2 regions of the Kribbella sp. NPDC000426 genome follow, and region 1 is predicted to be linked to the other one. Evidence: riboswitches for the same ligand, from Rfam matches in the RefSeq annotation. Region 1 holds a riboswitch; the other holds the start of a gene.

Evidence for each region. Region 1 has a riboswitch for FMN ahead of ribD (bifunctional diaminohydroxyphosphoribosylaminopyrimidine deaminase/5-amino-6-(5-phosphoribosylamino)uracil reductase RibD). Riboswitches for the same ligand answer to the same signal wherever they lie in the genome.
Region 2: another riboswitch for FMN. It lies ahead of ribB (3,4-dihydroxy-2-butanone-4-phosphate synthase); the one in region 1 lies ahead of ribD (bifunctional diaminohydroxyphosphoribosylaminopyrimidine deaminase/5-amino-6-(5-phosphoribosylamino)uracil reductase RibD).

The regions. Positions count from the first base shown of each region.
Region 1 is NZ_JBEPDK010000007.1:67,491-74,785, reverse strand. Features, by position in the region: gene ABT313_RS31950 (vWA domain-containing protein) at 1-220, shown strand, start outside; gene ABT313_RS31945 (serine/threonine-protein kinase) at 322-1,455, shown strand; gene ABT313_RS31940 (MFS transporter) at 1,504-2,808, shown strand; FMN riboswitch at 2,867-2,998, shown strand; gene ribD (bifunctional diaminohydroxyphosphoribosylaminopyrimidine deaminase/5-amino-6-(5-phosphoribosylamino)uracil reductase RibD) at 3,151-4,161, shown strand; gene ABT313_RS31930 (riboflavin synthase) at 4,162-4,767, shown strand; gene pnuC (nicotinamide riboside transporter PnuC) at 4,764-5,438, shown strand; gene ABT313_RS31920 (bifunctional 3,4-dihydroxy-2-butanone-4-phosphate synthase/GTP cyclohydrolase II) at 5,440-6,693, shown strand; gene ribH (6,7-dimethyl-8-ribityllumazine synthase) at 6,693-7,166, shown strand; gene ABT313_RS31910 (dihydrofolate reductase family protein) at 7,163-7,295, opposite strand, start outside.
Region 2 is NZ_JBEPDK010000003.1:520,114-527,408, forward strand. Features, by position in the region: gene ABT313_RS16235 (threonine/serine exporter family protein) at 1-896, opposite strand, end outside; gene ABT313_RS16240 (sugar-binding transcriptional regulator) at 897-1,871, opposite strand; gene ABT313_RS16245 (apiosidase-like domain-containing protein) at 1,903-3,360, opposite strand; FMN riboswitch at 3,406-3,539, shown strand; gene ribB (3,4-dihydroxy-2-butanone-4-phosphate synthase) at 3,630-4,259, shown strand; gene ABT313_RS16255 (transketolase family protein) at 4,243-5,211, opposite strand; gene ABT313_RS16260 (transketolase) at 5,208-6,086, opposite strand; gene ABT313_RS16265 (sugar phosphate isomerase/epimerase family protein) at 6,083-7,078, opposite strand; gene ABT313_RS16270 (carbohydrate ABC transporter permease) at 7,088-7,295, opposite strand, start outside.

The DNA.
Region 1 (7,295 bases):
GGCCGGCGGTCCGGTCCAGGGTCGCGCGGATTCGGGCGACGGGACTCCGGTCGGGTTGATCGCGGGACTCGGCGGTGGGGGATTGCTTCTGCTGCTGATCGGAGTCCTCCTGGTACTACGGCTTCGTGCGAAGCCTGCTCCTGCGGCCGGGGGCTGGCACGGGCAGCCGCCGTACCCGGGCCAGGGCGGTCAGCCGCCGCAACAGCCTCCGCACCGGTAGTCCACTGCGCCGGTAGTTCGGTGCGCGCCTGCCGGATCGCCGCTTGGTGGTCCGGGCGGTGTGCTTCGGGGGTGGGCGGTTGGGACGGTAGGTTCTGGCGGGTGGAGGCGTTTGCCGGGCGGTATCAGCTGATCGACCTCGTCGGGATCGGAGGCATGGGGTCGGTCTGGCGCGCGTGGGACCTGCGTCGGTCGGCGTACGTGGCGGCGAAGGTGCTGGGGCAGCACGATGCGGCGACGCTGCTGCGGTTCGTGCGGGAGCAGTCGTTGCGGATCGAGCATCCCCATGTCGTTGCTCCGCACGGATGGGCCGCGGACGACGACAAGGTCGTGTTCGCGATGGAGCTGGTTCAGGGCGGGTCGGTCGCAACGCTGCTTGGCGACCATGGTGCGTTGCCGGAGTCGTACGCCGCTGTGCTGGTGGACCAGCTGCTGCACGGGCTGTCCGCGGTGCATGCGGCACGCGTCGTACACCGGGATGTGAAGCCGGCCAACCTGCTGCTCGACGCGACTGGTACCGGGGTGCCGCATCTGCGCCTGTCGGACTTCGGCGTCGCGGGCCTCCTCGACGAGCCACGCATGACCCGCCACAGCACGATCCTCGGAACCCCCGGGTACCTCGCGCCCGAGCAGCTCGCCGGCGCCGATCCCGACCCACGCCAGGACCTGTACGCCGTCGGCGCCGTAACAGCCGAACTCCTCACCGGCGAACGCCCCGGCACAGACGGCAAACTCCCACACGTCGACGGGCCCCTCGCCGATTTCGTCCGCCACCTAACAGCCAAGGACCCCTCCGACCGCCCCGACTCCGCCACCACCGCCGGCCGCCTCCTGGCCGCAGCCGGCGCCGTACCTTCCCCCACAACCCAGCCCTGGCTGGATACCCCCGACACCCCCGAGGTCTTCAACCAACTCCCACCCCTCCCACCCACCTGGACCCCCACAGGCCCCCGCACCCGCAACTCCCCGGACCTCGGCTCCCACCAACCGGCCCGGCCACCTCACACCCAGCCCCCGGGACCCGCGGCGGCTGCACGCGCCGCCGCATCCCCCGAGCCCGGAGCCAACAAGCTGGCTCCCGAAACAGCGGCGGGCCATCGAGCCCCTACGCCCCAACCCGCAGCGCCACCTGAGCGCTCGCGGGGTTCTGGGCGGGGGATGTGGGTGGTTGCGGTTGGGTGTTTTGTCGGGGCGGTGGGGTTGTTGGGGAGTGCGGTGTGGTTGCTGGTTCGGTGAGTGGTAAATCACCGGACGGGGTGGGTGGGAAGTGAAATACTTGCGGTGATGGGGTCGACACTGGTTACTCGGGCGACGAGGGACCAGGTGCGCCTGATGGTGGCGGCGCTGGCGATCACGACGACGGTTGGGTACGGCGTACTCACCTACGCGTTCAGCGCGTTGCTCGGGCCGATGAGTGCGGAGCTGTCGATCTCCACCACCACGGCGGTCGGTGCGTCGACCACCGCGGTACTCGTGAGCGGGCTGATGTCGATCCCGGTCGGGCGGCGGCTGGATGTGCGGGGTGGGCGCGGGCTGATGTCGACCGGCTCGGTGCTCGCTGCGGTCGCTGTACTCGGGTGGTCGCAGGTGCAGAACGTCGTGCAGTTGTACGCCGTGTTCGTGGTGATCGGCGTTGCGTGCGCGATGGTGTTGTATCCGCCTGCGTTCGCCGTCGTGGTCGCCGTCGCCGAGCCGGCCAAGCGGACGAACTCGATCCTCACGATCACGCTCGTCGGCGGGCTGGCCAGCTCGATCTTCCTGCCGCTCACCGGGTACCTCGCCCACGCGCACGGCTGGCGTACGGCGCTCATCATCCTCGCCGCCACGCTCGCAGCAATCACCATCCCCCTCCACCTCCTCGCCGTATACCCCGGCCCCCCACCTCCGCGCGCGACCGCCGCCGGTGGAGCCTCCGCCCGCCCAAGCCCGCGCGCAGCCGCCTCCAACCGCTCCTCCGATCGCGTTGCCGACGAGGCTCCCGATAGGTCGGCCAGGAGGGTGCTTCGGGATGGGGGGTTCTGGGTGTTGGCGGGAGCGTTTGTTGTGCATAGTGCGGCGCTGGCGGTGATCGCCGTGCACCTTGTGTTGTATCTGGTCAGCTTGGGGCATCCGCCGGCGCGGGCCGCGAGTCTGGCCGGATTGCTGGGGTTGTTGTCGGTGACGGGGCGGCTGGTGACCAGTGTGTCTGCGCGGTGGTTGCCGATGGCGACTATCACCGCGTTGATCCTGTCGATCCAGGCGGTCGCGATCGCTCTGCTCCCGGTTGTCGGGCGGCACGTCGCGGGAGCGGTCGGGTGTCTGGTGTTGTTCGGGCTCGGGTTCGGGGTCTCTTCGGTCGCGACGCCGGCGATCCTGCTCGAGCGGTACGGCGCGGCCGGGTTCGGCACGATCGCCGGGATGCTGGGTACGCCGACCACGATCGCGAAGGCGCTCGGACCGCTCGGCGGCGCGGGGCTGGCCGACGCGTTCGGGTACCGGCCGCTCGTCCTCGCCGTCGCGGCGGCGTGCGCCGTGGCAGCGGGTGCCCTGGCCCTCACCCGGCGGATCGCGCCGGCCCGGCCCCAGGAGCTGGAACGGACCACGATGTGACCTGGGTCGTGGTGCGGGTTGCGGGGAGGGGCATACTTGAACCACGAGTGAACCCACTCGCGTGCTCCGGGGTCGGTGTAATTCCGAGCCGGCGGTGACAGTCCGCGACCCGGCCGCTGCAGTTCGGCGGCTGGTTGACCTGGTGGAATTCCGGGACCGACGGTGAAAGTCCGGATGGGAGGCGCACGCGGTCGGCGGGTGTGCTCTGACGTCCGGTCGAGGCGTGCGCGCGGTGGCGGCGTACGGCGAAGCCCGGGTGGCGGAGCGTGGTCGCCGGTCGTCACGAGACCCCGGTAGTGCGGCCGTGACGACGAGGGAAGAGCAGTGAGCAACACATCGCCGATGGATGTCGCGTGGATGCGGCGTGCGGTCGAACTGGCCGCGAAAGGTGTCGGCAGCACCCATCCCAACCCGGTGGTCGGTTGTGTCGTCACCGGCCCCGACGGGCATCCTGTCGGTGAAGGCTTCCACGCCGTTGCCGGCGGCCCGCATGCCGAGGTCGAGGCGCTCCGGATGGCCGGGGCGCGAGCCCGCGGCGGTACGGCGTACGTCACGCTCGAGCCCTGCAACCACACCGGCCGGACCGGCCCGTGCGCCGACGCCTTGATCGAGGCCGGGATCACCCGGGTCGTGTACGCCGTACCGGACCCGAACCGGACTGCGGCCGGCGGCGCCGAGAAGCTGGCCAGCAAGAACCTCGAGGTCGTCGAGGGCGTACTGCGGGACGAGGCCGAGGCGGTCAACCACGTCTGGCTGCACAGCGTGCGGACGGGTCGCCCGTTCGTCACCTGGAAGTTCGCGACCACGCTCGACGGGCGCTCCGCGGCCCCGGACCGGACGAGCAAGTGGATCACCGGCCCGATCGCGCGCGCCGACGTCCACCGGCACCGGGCCGAGTGCGACGCGATCGCCGTCGGCACCCAGACCGTGCTCGACGACGACCCCGAGCTCACGGTCCGCGACGAGAACGACGTACCGGCGGTGCGGCAGCCGCTGCGGGTGGTCGTCGGCGACCGGGAGATCCCGGAGACCGCGCGGGTCCGCAACGACCGCGCGGAGACGTTGCTGCTGCCGACCCATGACCCCGCCGAGGTGCTGCGGCAGCTGGACGACCGGCAGATCCGGCACCTGTGGCTCGAGGGCGGCCCGACGCTGGCCGCCGCGTTCGTACGCGCCGGGCTGGTCGACCAGATCATCGCGTACGTCGCCCCGGCCGTGCTCGGTTCCGGGTTCGCCGCGGTCGGCGACCTCGGCGCGGAATCGATCGACCACCTGCGGCGGTTCAAGCTAGCGGACGTCACCCGGCTGGGAGACGACGTCCGGCTGACCCTGGTTCCTCTGGGAGGAAAGTAGATGTTCACCGGCATCATCGAAGAACTCGGCACGGTCGAGTCCCTGGACCTGCTGGACGGCGACGCCGCGCGGCTGACTATCCGCGGGCCGAAGGTGACCGGGGACGCCGGCCACGGCGACTCGATCGCGGTCAACGGCTGCTGCCTGACAGTGGTCGAGTACGGCGACGGCCTGTTCACCGCGGACGTGATGCGCGAGACGCTGCAGCGCACCAGCCTCGGCGGCCTCGAGAAGGGCTCGCCGGTCAACCTGGAGCGCGCGGTCACCGCACACGCGCGGCTCGGTGGCCACATCGTCCAGGGGCACGTCGACGGCACCGGCACGATCGCCTCGCGCACCCCCGGCGAGCACTGGGAGGACGTCCGGATCAAGACGACGCCGGAGATCCTCAAGTACGTCGCGGAGAAGGGCTCGATCGCGGTCGACGGGGTCTCGCTGACCGTCACCGATGTCGACGACGCCACGGCGACGTTCGGGATCAGCCTGATTCCCACCACGCTCGAGCTCACCGTTCTCGGGCGGAACAAGGTCGGCGACACGGTCAACCTCGAGGTCGACGTGATCGCGAAGTACGTCGAGAGACTAATTGCTGGAGGCAACAAGTGAACCCGATCGACTGGCTGTTGCACTCCCAGGTGACCATTGCCGGTTCGCCGGTGCTGGTCCGGGAGATCGTCGGCAACGTGTTCGGTCTGGCCAGCGCGCTGTTCGGCATGCGCCGGCTGGTCGCGGCGTGGCCGGTCGGCATCGTCGGCAACGTGCTGCTGTTCACGGTCTTCGTCGGCGGGATCTTCGACACCCCGCAGGACAAGGACCTGTGGGGCCAGGCCGGCCGGCAGGTGTTCTTCGCGCTGATCAGCCTGTACGGCTGGTACCGCTGGTACCAGACCCGTCACCAGGGTGCGGCGAAGGGCGTGCAGCCGCGCTGGGCGACCGCGCGCGAGCGGATCGAGCTGCTCGGCCTCGCGGTCGTGCTCTACGCGATCTCGTACTTCGTACTGCGCGAGCTGGGCTCGTGGGGCCCGCAGTGGGACGCGTGGATCCTGACCGGTTCGATCCTGGCGACGTACGGGATGGCCCGGGGGTTCGTCGAGTTCTGGCTGATCTGGGTCGCGGTCGACGTGGTCGGCGTACCGCTGCTGGTGCAGGCGAAGTTCTATCCGTCGGCGACGATGTACGTGGTCTACGGACTGTTCTGTGTGATCGGGTTCGCGTCGTGGTGGAAGATCCAGAACCGCGAGCGGGTCGAAACTCCGGAAGCTGTGGTGGTGGGTTGACATGGGTGACGTGCTGAAGCTCGACACGATCGAGCACGCGATCGACGAGATCCGCGCCGGGCGGCCGGTGATCGTGGTCGACGACGAGGACCGCGAGAACGAGGGCGACCTGATCTTCGCCGCGTCCAAGGCGACGCCGGAGCTGCTGGCGTTCCTGATCCGGTACAGCTCCGGCGTGGTGTGCGTGCCGATGGAGGGTTCGGAGCTCGACCGGCTCGGGATCCCGTTGATGACGCCGCACAACCGCGAGCGGATGCGGACGGCGTACACGATCTCGGTCGATGCGCGGGACGGGATCAGCACCGGTATCTCGGCGGCTGATCGCGCGCGGACGATCCGGGTACTGACGGATTCGGCCTCGGAGTCGTACGACCTGGTCCAGCCGGGGCATGTCTTCCCGTTGCGCGGCCGGGAGGGCGGCGTACTCGTGCGGCCCGGTCACACCGAGGCGTCGATCGACCTGGCGCGGCTTGCCGGGCTGACGCCGGCAGCCGTGATCTCCGAGATGGTGAACGACGACGGGACGATGAAGCGCGGTCCGGAGCTGCGGGCGTTCGCCGACGAGCACGGGCTGGTGCTGGTGTCGATCGACGACCTGATCCGGTACCGGCGTCGTACGGAGTCCCAGATCGAACGGGTCGCGACCACGACGCTGCCCACGCAGTACGGCGATTTCGTTGCCCACGGCTACCGGAACACGGTGGACGGGTCGGAGCAGCTGGCGTTGGTGCGCGGCTCGATCGGCGATGGTCCGACTCTGGTGCGCTTGCACTCGGAGTGTCTGACCGGGGATGTGTTCGGGTCGCTGCGGTGCGACTGTGGGCCGCAGCTGGACGAGGCGATGCGGCAGGTCGCGGCCGAGGGCGGCGTGGTGGTGTACCTGCGCGGCCATGAGGGGCGCGGGATCGGGCTGCTGCACAAGCTGCAGGCGTACGAACTGCAGGACGCCGGCCGGGACACGGTCGACGCGAACCTCGATCTCGGGCTGCCCGCCGACGCTCGCGACTACGGCACCGGTGCGCAGATCCTGGCCGATCTCGGCGTCAAGGAGGTCCGGCTGCTCACGAACAATCCGGACAAGCTCGCCGGGGTCCAGGGCTACGGCATCGACGTCGTAGAGCGTCGCGGCATCTCGATCGACCCGACCGAGCACAACCTGCGGTACCTGCGGACCAAGCGCGACCGGATGGGGCATCACCTGCCCGGCGGCGTACTTACCCAAGAGATTCGCACGGAAGAGAACGGAGCCGGCTGATGTCGGGCAGTGGAGCACCAACCATCGAAGCCCCGCGGGTCGACGGCGCCCGCGTCGCGATCGTCGCGGCGCAATGGCACCCGAAGGTCACTGACGGTCTGCTGGCCGGCGCCGTCCGCGCGCTCGAGGACTCCGGGGTGAGCGACTACACCGTCATCCGCGTGCCCGGTTCGTTCGAGCTTCCGGTGGCTTCGTTGCATGCGGCAAAGTCCGGGTACGACGCGGTGGTCGCGCTCGGCGTGGTGATCCGCGGCGACACTCCGCACTTCGAGTACGTCTGCCAGGCAGCCACCGAGGGCCTCATGCAGGTCGGCGTCTCCACCGGCGTCCCCGTCGGGTTCGGCGTCCTTACCTGCGACAACGACCCCCAGGCCCTGGACCGGGCCGGTCTCCCGGACAGCCGCGAGGACAAGGGCTACGAAGCAACCCAGGCAGCCCTCTCCACCCTCGCTGCCGTCCGCCAACTGAGCTAGGCCTTACGCACCTGATAGCGCAGGTGAAGCACCCGGTTGCCCTGAATCACGTCAGGGTCCTCCAACAGGTGCTGGGCGTCGACTGACCCGAAGTACCGTTTGCCCGACCCGAACACGACGGGTACGACG
Region 2 (7,295 bases), on a different contig from region 1:
GCGCGCAGGGGTGCGTACGTCGCATAGGCGAACGCGACCGCCATCACCGCGCCGGAGAGGACCATCACCGGCAGGTTCCCGAGCTGGATCGTCTCGGCCTCGATACCGACGTGCAGCCCGAGCTTCAGCCCCAGTGCGAGCCCGAGCGAGACGCCCGCGATGATCCCGCCGGTGAGCAGCATCGCTTCGAGGCTGCGGGCCGCCGCGGTCACGTAGTACCCGGTGATCGCGTCCTGGACGGCACCGGTGAGTGCGATCCCGGCCAGCAACATAATGATGCCTGCGGCAACGACCAGCGACGGCTTCACCGGCGCGTGGACGGCGTACAGGATCAAGGCAACCGCGGTCGCGACGAAAGCGCCCGCGACCTGCTGGTAGAACGCGGGCAGCCGCTGCCGGTTGAACCAGCGGTTGCCGACGTCGATCACGATCGCGGTGAGCACCGCCACCAACGTGATCAGCCAGCCACCACCGAGCAGCAGCGTCGCGCCGCCCGCCATCACGCCCCAGGCGAGTACGGCGCTCCACCGCGGGTACGGCGGACCCGCCGACGTCAGCCTGGCCAGCTCACGCGACGCCTCCTCGCGGGTGACGTCGCCGCGGGCGAAGCGCCGTACCAGCTGGTCGACGTCGGTCAGGCGGGAGAAGTCCTGCGAGCGATACCGGACCAGGCGGATGTGGGTCTCGGGCGCGACGTCGGGCGCGGCCTGGTACGACACCGCCATCGAGGTGAACGTGATGTCGACCTCGCATCCGCGCAGTCCCCCGGCCGCGGTGACACCGAGGATCGTCGCGGTCGCGTCCGCCGTACCGGCGCCGCTGGACAGCAGCACCTCACCGACGCGCAAGGCCAGGTCGATGGTGGCGTAGACCTCCCGCTGCTCGTCGGGCTCCATCTACTGCTCGAGCAGCCGGTGGGCCATCGCGAGGTCGGTGATCAGGATGTTGACCCAGCCGCCGAGCATCGCGGCCCGGATCGCGGAGTACTTGCGGTCACCGCCGGCCACCCCGATCCGCCGCGGCACCGCCAGCAGCTCCTTCGCCGTCACTCCGATCACCCGCTGGTCGAACGTCGAACGCACCAGATTTCCCTCTTCGTCGAAGAACCGGAAACACACGTCCCCGACGGCACCGAGCCGGCGCAGCTCGTCCTGGTCGGCCTCCGCGACCGCGTTCCCACTGCGCTGCAGCAGCGGCGAGGGCTCGAGGCTGCCGATCCCGACCAGGGCGTCGGTGAGCTGTCCCCACGTGCCCAGAACGTCGCGAACCGACACGTCGTTCATCATCGCCCGGCGTACGGCGGGGGTCCCGACCAGCCCGGGCGCCGGCAGGTAGACCGGCATCCCGCCGGTCAGCTCGGCGAACCGCGCGGTCAGCCGGGTGGCCTGCATCTGCACCGCCGCGTCGCCCAGACCGCCGACGATCTGGACCACCTTGTCCACCACCGGCACGCTCTTGCGCGGCATCCGGTCGACGGCGCTGATCAACGTCTCGCTCCACGACGAGATCCCGACCACATGCCCGCCGGTGAGCGTCATGTCCAGGTACGCCGCCGCGCCCGAACCGAGCGCCGGCAGTACGTCGTCGCCCACGCCGAGCGTGTCGACGACGACCGCGTCGCGCAGCCCGTACCGTCCCTGCAGCTCGTCCTCGAGGTCGCTGTGTACGCCGCTCGGCATGGTCACCACGGTGTGCACGATGCCGACATCGACGGCCTGCTTGAGCATCCGCGACACCCGCGCCTGCGACAGGTTGAGCTCGGCCGCGATCTGGGGCTGACGGATGCCCTTCTCGTGATACATCCGCGCAACCTTCGCGAGCAGCCGCAGCTCGTCCAGCCCCGGCTGGCGTACTGCGCGGTTCGCGTTCACTCGACCCCCTCGAAACGTTCAGGAATACGGACTATAGGTCAGGCAGACAGAGGTAGACCCGTGGCGCTCCACCGGCGTCCGGGATCGGGGCGTTCCAGGTGTCGCGCTTGCCGGCGGCGACGATCGAGCCGTCGCGCGGGTCCACGATCGTGTAGGCCAGCGGGACCGTGTCGTCGAAGACCATCACCGGGCCGCCGTCCTCGCGGTACACGATCAGCATCCCGTCCGCGCCGCTGAGCGCCCGCCCGGAGAGCACCCGGGTCCAGTCCGGTGCCATATCGGTGGTCGGCAGGCCCGCCAGGATCTTGCCGAGCATCCCGACGTACGCCGAACCCTCGAAGCCGACCGCCTCCCGCCAACCCGCACCCGGCGCCAGGAAGAACTCGGAGTGCCCCGGCTCGTCGGGATGCAGCCGCCATTGCCACAGACTGCCCGCGCCGTAGACGACACCCATCGTCCCGCCCGCGCAGAGGTTGCTCCACGCTTCGTGGCCTTGCCACCAGCCCTCGGCCACACCGGTCCGGCCGGTGTGCTCGTACGTCGGTTCGCCGTTCGCGACCGCCTTCACCGGCTCGTTGCGCCACATGTCCGCGACTCGCTCGGGCACGTGCTCGCCTGTGTGACCGGTCTGGCACCACTGGAAGTCGAGCCAGTCGGCGTCCTGGTGGGCGTTCGCGCGGATGTGCGGGCGGTAGTGGATGCCGGTCGGCTGCTCGTAGCAATCGACGGCGTGTACTTCGGCGCCACCTGCCGCGGTCTGCCGTTCCTCGCCGGAGCCGTCGCCGCCGACCAGGTAGATCGCCGGCCTCGCCCCATAGCGAGCCACGAGGTAGCGGCAGTAGGCGGCGTACTCCTCCGGTGGGACGACTGTTCCAGCGACGTCGAGTCCCTTCCAGCCGAAGCCTTGGAAGACGGGCTGCAGCACGGGGACCAGCCCGTGCTCGACCAAGATGCCGAGCAGCTCGTCGAGGTACTGGAAGTACTCGACGTTCAACTGGTTGATGTGCCCGTCGGGGAGATCCTCGAAGCCGACGTCGAAGCCTTCGTCCTGCGTCCGGTCCCGCGGCCCGACCGCCCGCATATCCGGCTGCACCGTCATCAGCAGGACTGCGTTGAAGCCTTTGGCCTGCCGATCGGCGGCGTACTCACGCACCTGCTCCGGCGTAGCGCGCCACGGAAGCGCCCACGCAGTGTCGGCAACCAGAACCGCCGGCGTCCCATCAGCGTGAACCAGGCTGCGACCCCCGGAAGACATCCGCCAGAACCCATGCCGGTAGAACGGGTTGGATTCGTCAGCGGTCTCGACGTCGAACTGACCACCCGCCCACACCCACCGTCCGGGCAGCGGTGCGGCGAAACGGACACGACAGATATCTCCACCGTCCCAGAACGTAGGCCGCCGGAGTACGAGACCGCTCTCGTGCTCGAAGTCGACCCAGTCGCCGGTCGCCGGCAGTTCGATCTCGCGCCAGACGGATGAGATGGACATGACACTCCCGGGGTGCTGGTTGCCGTTAAGCTGATGATGAAAGACACACGTGCTCTGGGGTCGGTGAAATTCCGAGCCGGCGGTGACAGTCCGCGACCCGTGACTTCGCAAGAAGGAGCGGTTGACCTGGTGGAACTCCGGGACCGACGGTGAAAGTCCGGATGGGAAGACGCACGTGGCAGCCGCACGTTTCCTGCGCGAAAACAGGAGGCGTGAGGTTTGTCGTTGCCCCGGAGTGCTGTCGGAGCACTGCCGAGAGGACAACGACCGTGAACACCATCACCACCAGCCCAGGCATCAGCTTGGACACCGTCGAACGCGCCGTCGCCGAGATCGCGGCCGGACGGCCGGTCGTGGTCGTCGACGACGAGGACCGTGAGAACGAGGGCGACCTGACCTTCGCCGCCAGTCTCGCCACGCCCGAGCTGATGGCCCTGCTCGTCCGCCACACCAGCGGGTACGTCTGCGCGCCCGCTGCGCCGGAGCTGCTGGACCGGCTCGAGCTCCCGTTGATGGTCCCGGACAACCAGGACAGCCTGCGGACGGCGTACACGATCTCCGTGGACGCGGCGACCGGCGTCGGCACCGGCATCTCCGCGGCCGACCGGGCGCGGACCGTCCGCGTGCTGGCCGACCCCGCGGCGCAGCCCACGGACCTGATCCGGCCCGGTCACATCCTTCCGTTGCGCGCGGTCGACGGCGGAGTACGGCAGCGCCCGGGCCACACCGAGGCCACGGTCGAGCTCGTCCGGCTGGCCGGCCTGTCGCCGGTCGGCGTGATCGGCGAACTCATGAACGACGACGGCACGCTGATGACCGGCGCGGACCTGCGCGCGTTCGCCGACGCTCATGACTTCGCGATGATCTCGATCGCCGACCTGGTCAGCTACCTGGGCTGACGAGCTTGCGGGCGGCATCAGCGATGCCGTCCGCCGAAAGCCCGTACCGGTCCAGCAGATAACCGGCCGATCCGGTCGGCGCGAACTCGGGGAACCCGAGGATCGACACCCGCGCCGGATGATGCTGTACGACGGTCTCCGCGACCGCGCCGCCGAGGCCGCCACCGGTCACGGCCTCCTCGGCGGTCACGATGCCGGCCGTCTCCCGCGCGGCCGCGACCACGGCTTCGGTGTCCAACGGCTTCACCGTCGGCATCGACAACACCCGGACCGAGATCCCTTCTTCGGCGAGCCGCTCCGCCGCCACCAGCGCGCGCCACAGGACCGTACCGTTGCTGATCACCGTGACGTCGTTTCCGTCCCGGACCGTGATCGCCTTGCCGAGGTGGAACTCGTAGTCCTCCGAGTACACCTTCGGCACGCTCATCCGGCTGACCCGGATGAACACCGGCCCCTCCGACGCCGCCGCCCACCGCAGCGCGGCGGCCGTCTCGATCGGGTCGGCCGGCACGATGATCCGCATCCCGTCGATCGCCCGCAACCAGGCAATGTCCTCGACGGAGTGGTGGGTCGGCCCGAGTTCGCCGTACGCGACGCCCGGGCTCATGCCGCAGAGCTTCACGTTGGTGCTCGAGTACGCGACGTCGGCCTTGATCTGCTCGAGCGCGCGAGCGGTGAGGAAGCAGGACGCCGCCGAGACGAACGGGATCCGGCCGCCGTTGGCCAGCCCGGACGCGACGCCGACCATGTCCTGCTCGGCGATCCCGACGTTGATCAGCCGGTCCGGGAACGCCTTGCGGAAGCTGTTCAGCTTGCTGGAACCGACCGAGTCGTTGACCACGCCAACGATCCGGTGATCGGCCTCGGCCAGCTGCGCCAGCGTCTCGACGTACGCGTCCCGGCAGTCGTAGCGGGGCTGGTCGGCGATCGAGCGGGTCTCCAGAACAGTCATGCCAGCTCCTTGAGGGCCTGCGCGAACTCGGCGTCGTCGGGGACGCGGTGATGCCAGGCGACGTTGTTGCTCATGAACGAGATCGGGTGCCCCTTGTGGGTATGGGCGATCACGAACGTCGGCTTGCCCGGCCGGAACGGTACGGCGGACAGCACGTCGAGCAGCTCGCCGTGATCGTGACCGTTCACCTCGACCACCGCGAACCCGAACGCGGCCGCCTTCTCCGGCAACGGGTCGAGGTCGTTGGTCTCCTTGGTGGTCGCGCCCTGCTGCAGCCGGTTCCGGTCGACGATCACGGTCAGCCGGTCGAGCTGGTACTGCGAGGCCGCCATCATCGCCTCCCAGTTCGACCCCTCCTGCAACTCGCCGTCCCCGACGAGCACGTAGGTACGGCGCATCGAGACGTCGAGCTTGGCCGACAGGGCATGCCCGACCGCGACCGGCAGACCGTGCCCGAGCGGACCGGTGTTCGCCTCGACGCCGGCCACCTTCGTCCGGTTCGGGTGACCGTTCAGCGCGGACAACGGCTTGAGGAACGTCGCGAGCTCCTCGACCGGCAGGAAGCCGAACGCGGCGAGCGTGGTGTAGAGCGCGCCGGCGACGTGCCCTTTGCTCAGGATGAAGCGGTCCCGCTCGGGATCGTTCACGGTCTCGGGCGAGATGTCGAGCACAGCGCCGTACAGCGTGGCCAGGATGTCGATCGCGGAGAAGTCACCGCCGATGTGCCCGGCTCCGGCGTAGTGGACCAGCTTCAGGTCCTGGATCCGGATCTGCCTGGCGGCCTCGGCGATGTGCGCGATCTGCTCGGTCCGGCTGCTGTGCGCAGGCAGCCGTCCGAGCACCGGCATGGTGGTGTGTTCGATGGTCAGCGTCATGCGATCTCTGCCATCGAACTCAGCAGCACCTTCTGCACCAGCTTCTGCGCGGCCAGCGCGTCGTGCGAGGCCTGCGCGGCGGCGAGAGCGTCCTCGTCCAGTACGTCGAGGGCATGGTGTACCGCCTTCAAGAAGGTGATCGCCTGCTTCGCGGCCTGGACGCTGTCCTCGCGGAACGGGAACTGGTCCAGCTGCCAGACGCCCTCCCAGTTGTTCTTCCGCAGCGTGTGGAAGAACTCGAACGTCTCGACCAGGTGCACCGAGCCGACGACCATGTCGTCGTCCCAGCCCTTCATGTTGTCGTTGACATCGATCGCAAACAGCCGGTTGTAGTCGATCGCGAGCTGGGCCGCGTCGGCCGGCGTCTCCTGGCCGTACAGCGAGTGGCCGAAGTCGAGCAGGATGCCCAGGTTGGGCAGGCCGATCTTCTCGATCCCGAGCAGCGTCCGGGCGACGTTCGGGAAGATGATCTTCACCCGCGGCTCGCGCGGCTTGTACTCGATCACGAAGTTGATGTCGGGATGCGCCGAGACGAGTTCGCGAAGGCCGTCCAGCGCGAGGTTCCAGATGTCGTGGTAGTCGACCTGGAACGGGTAGTCCCAGCCGTCCTGTCCCGGCCACAGCTTCACGTACGAGCAGCCGAGGTCCTTCGCCAACTCGGTTGCCTGGTGCAACAGTTCCATCGCCTGTTTGCGGACGCCGGGGTCGGGGTTGGTGAACGAGCCCTTGACGAAGTCGCGGGTGTAGATCTCCGGCGTGATCGCGATCGCCTTCAGGTTGTTGCGTTGCAGCGCGGCCTTCACCTCGTCGAGCGTGCCGTCGTACCCGGCGAACGGCCAGTTCAGGTCGACCACGGACAGGTCGCCGACGGCGCCGGCGCGGTCGATCTGCTCGAGCAGGGTGACGGGATCGCCGTACCCGTCGGTGGCGTAGCGGTCCTTGTAGGTGGCGAAGTGCCAGATACCCGCGCCGAAGACCGGCATGTCAGTCATATCGTGTTCCTATCCTTTGAGGGAGCCGGCGGTCAGACCGCCGACGATCCAGCGCTGGAGCAGGGTGTAGGCGATCAGGATCGGCACCACTGCGATCAGGATGCCCGCCGCGAGCCCGGTGTTGTTGTTGGCGAACTGGCCCTGGAAGTTCAGCAGCCCGACCGGGATCGTCTTGTGCGCGTCGGAGTTCAGCAGGATCAGCGCGAACAGGAACTCG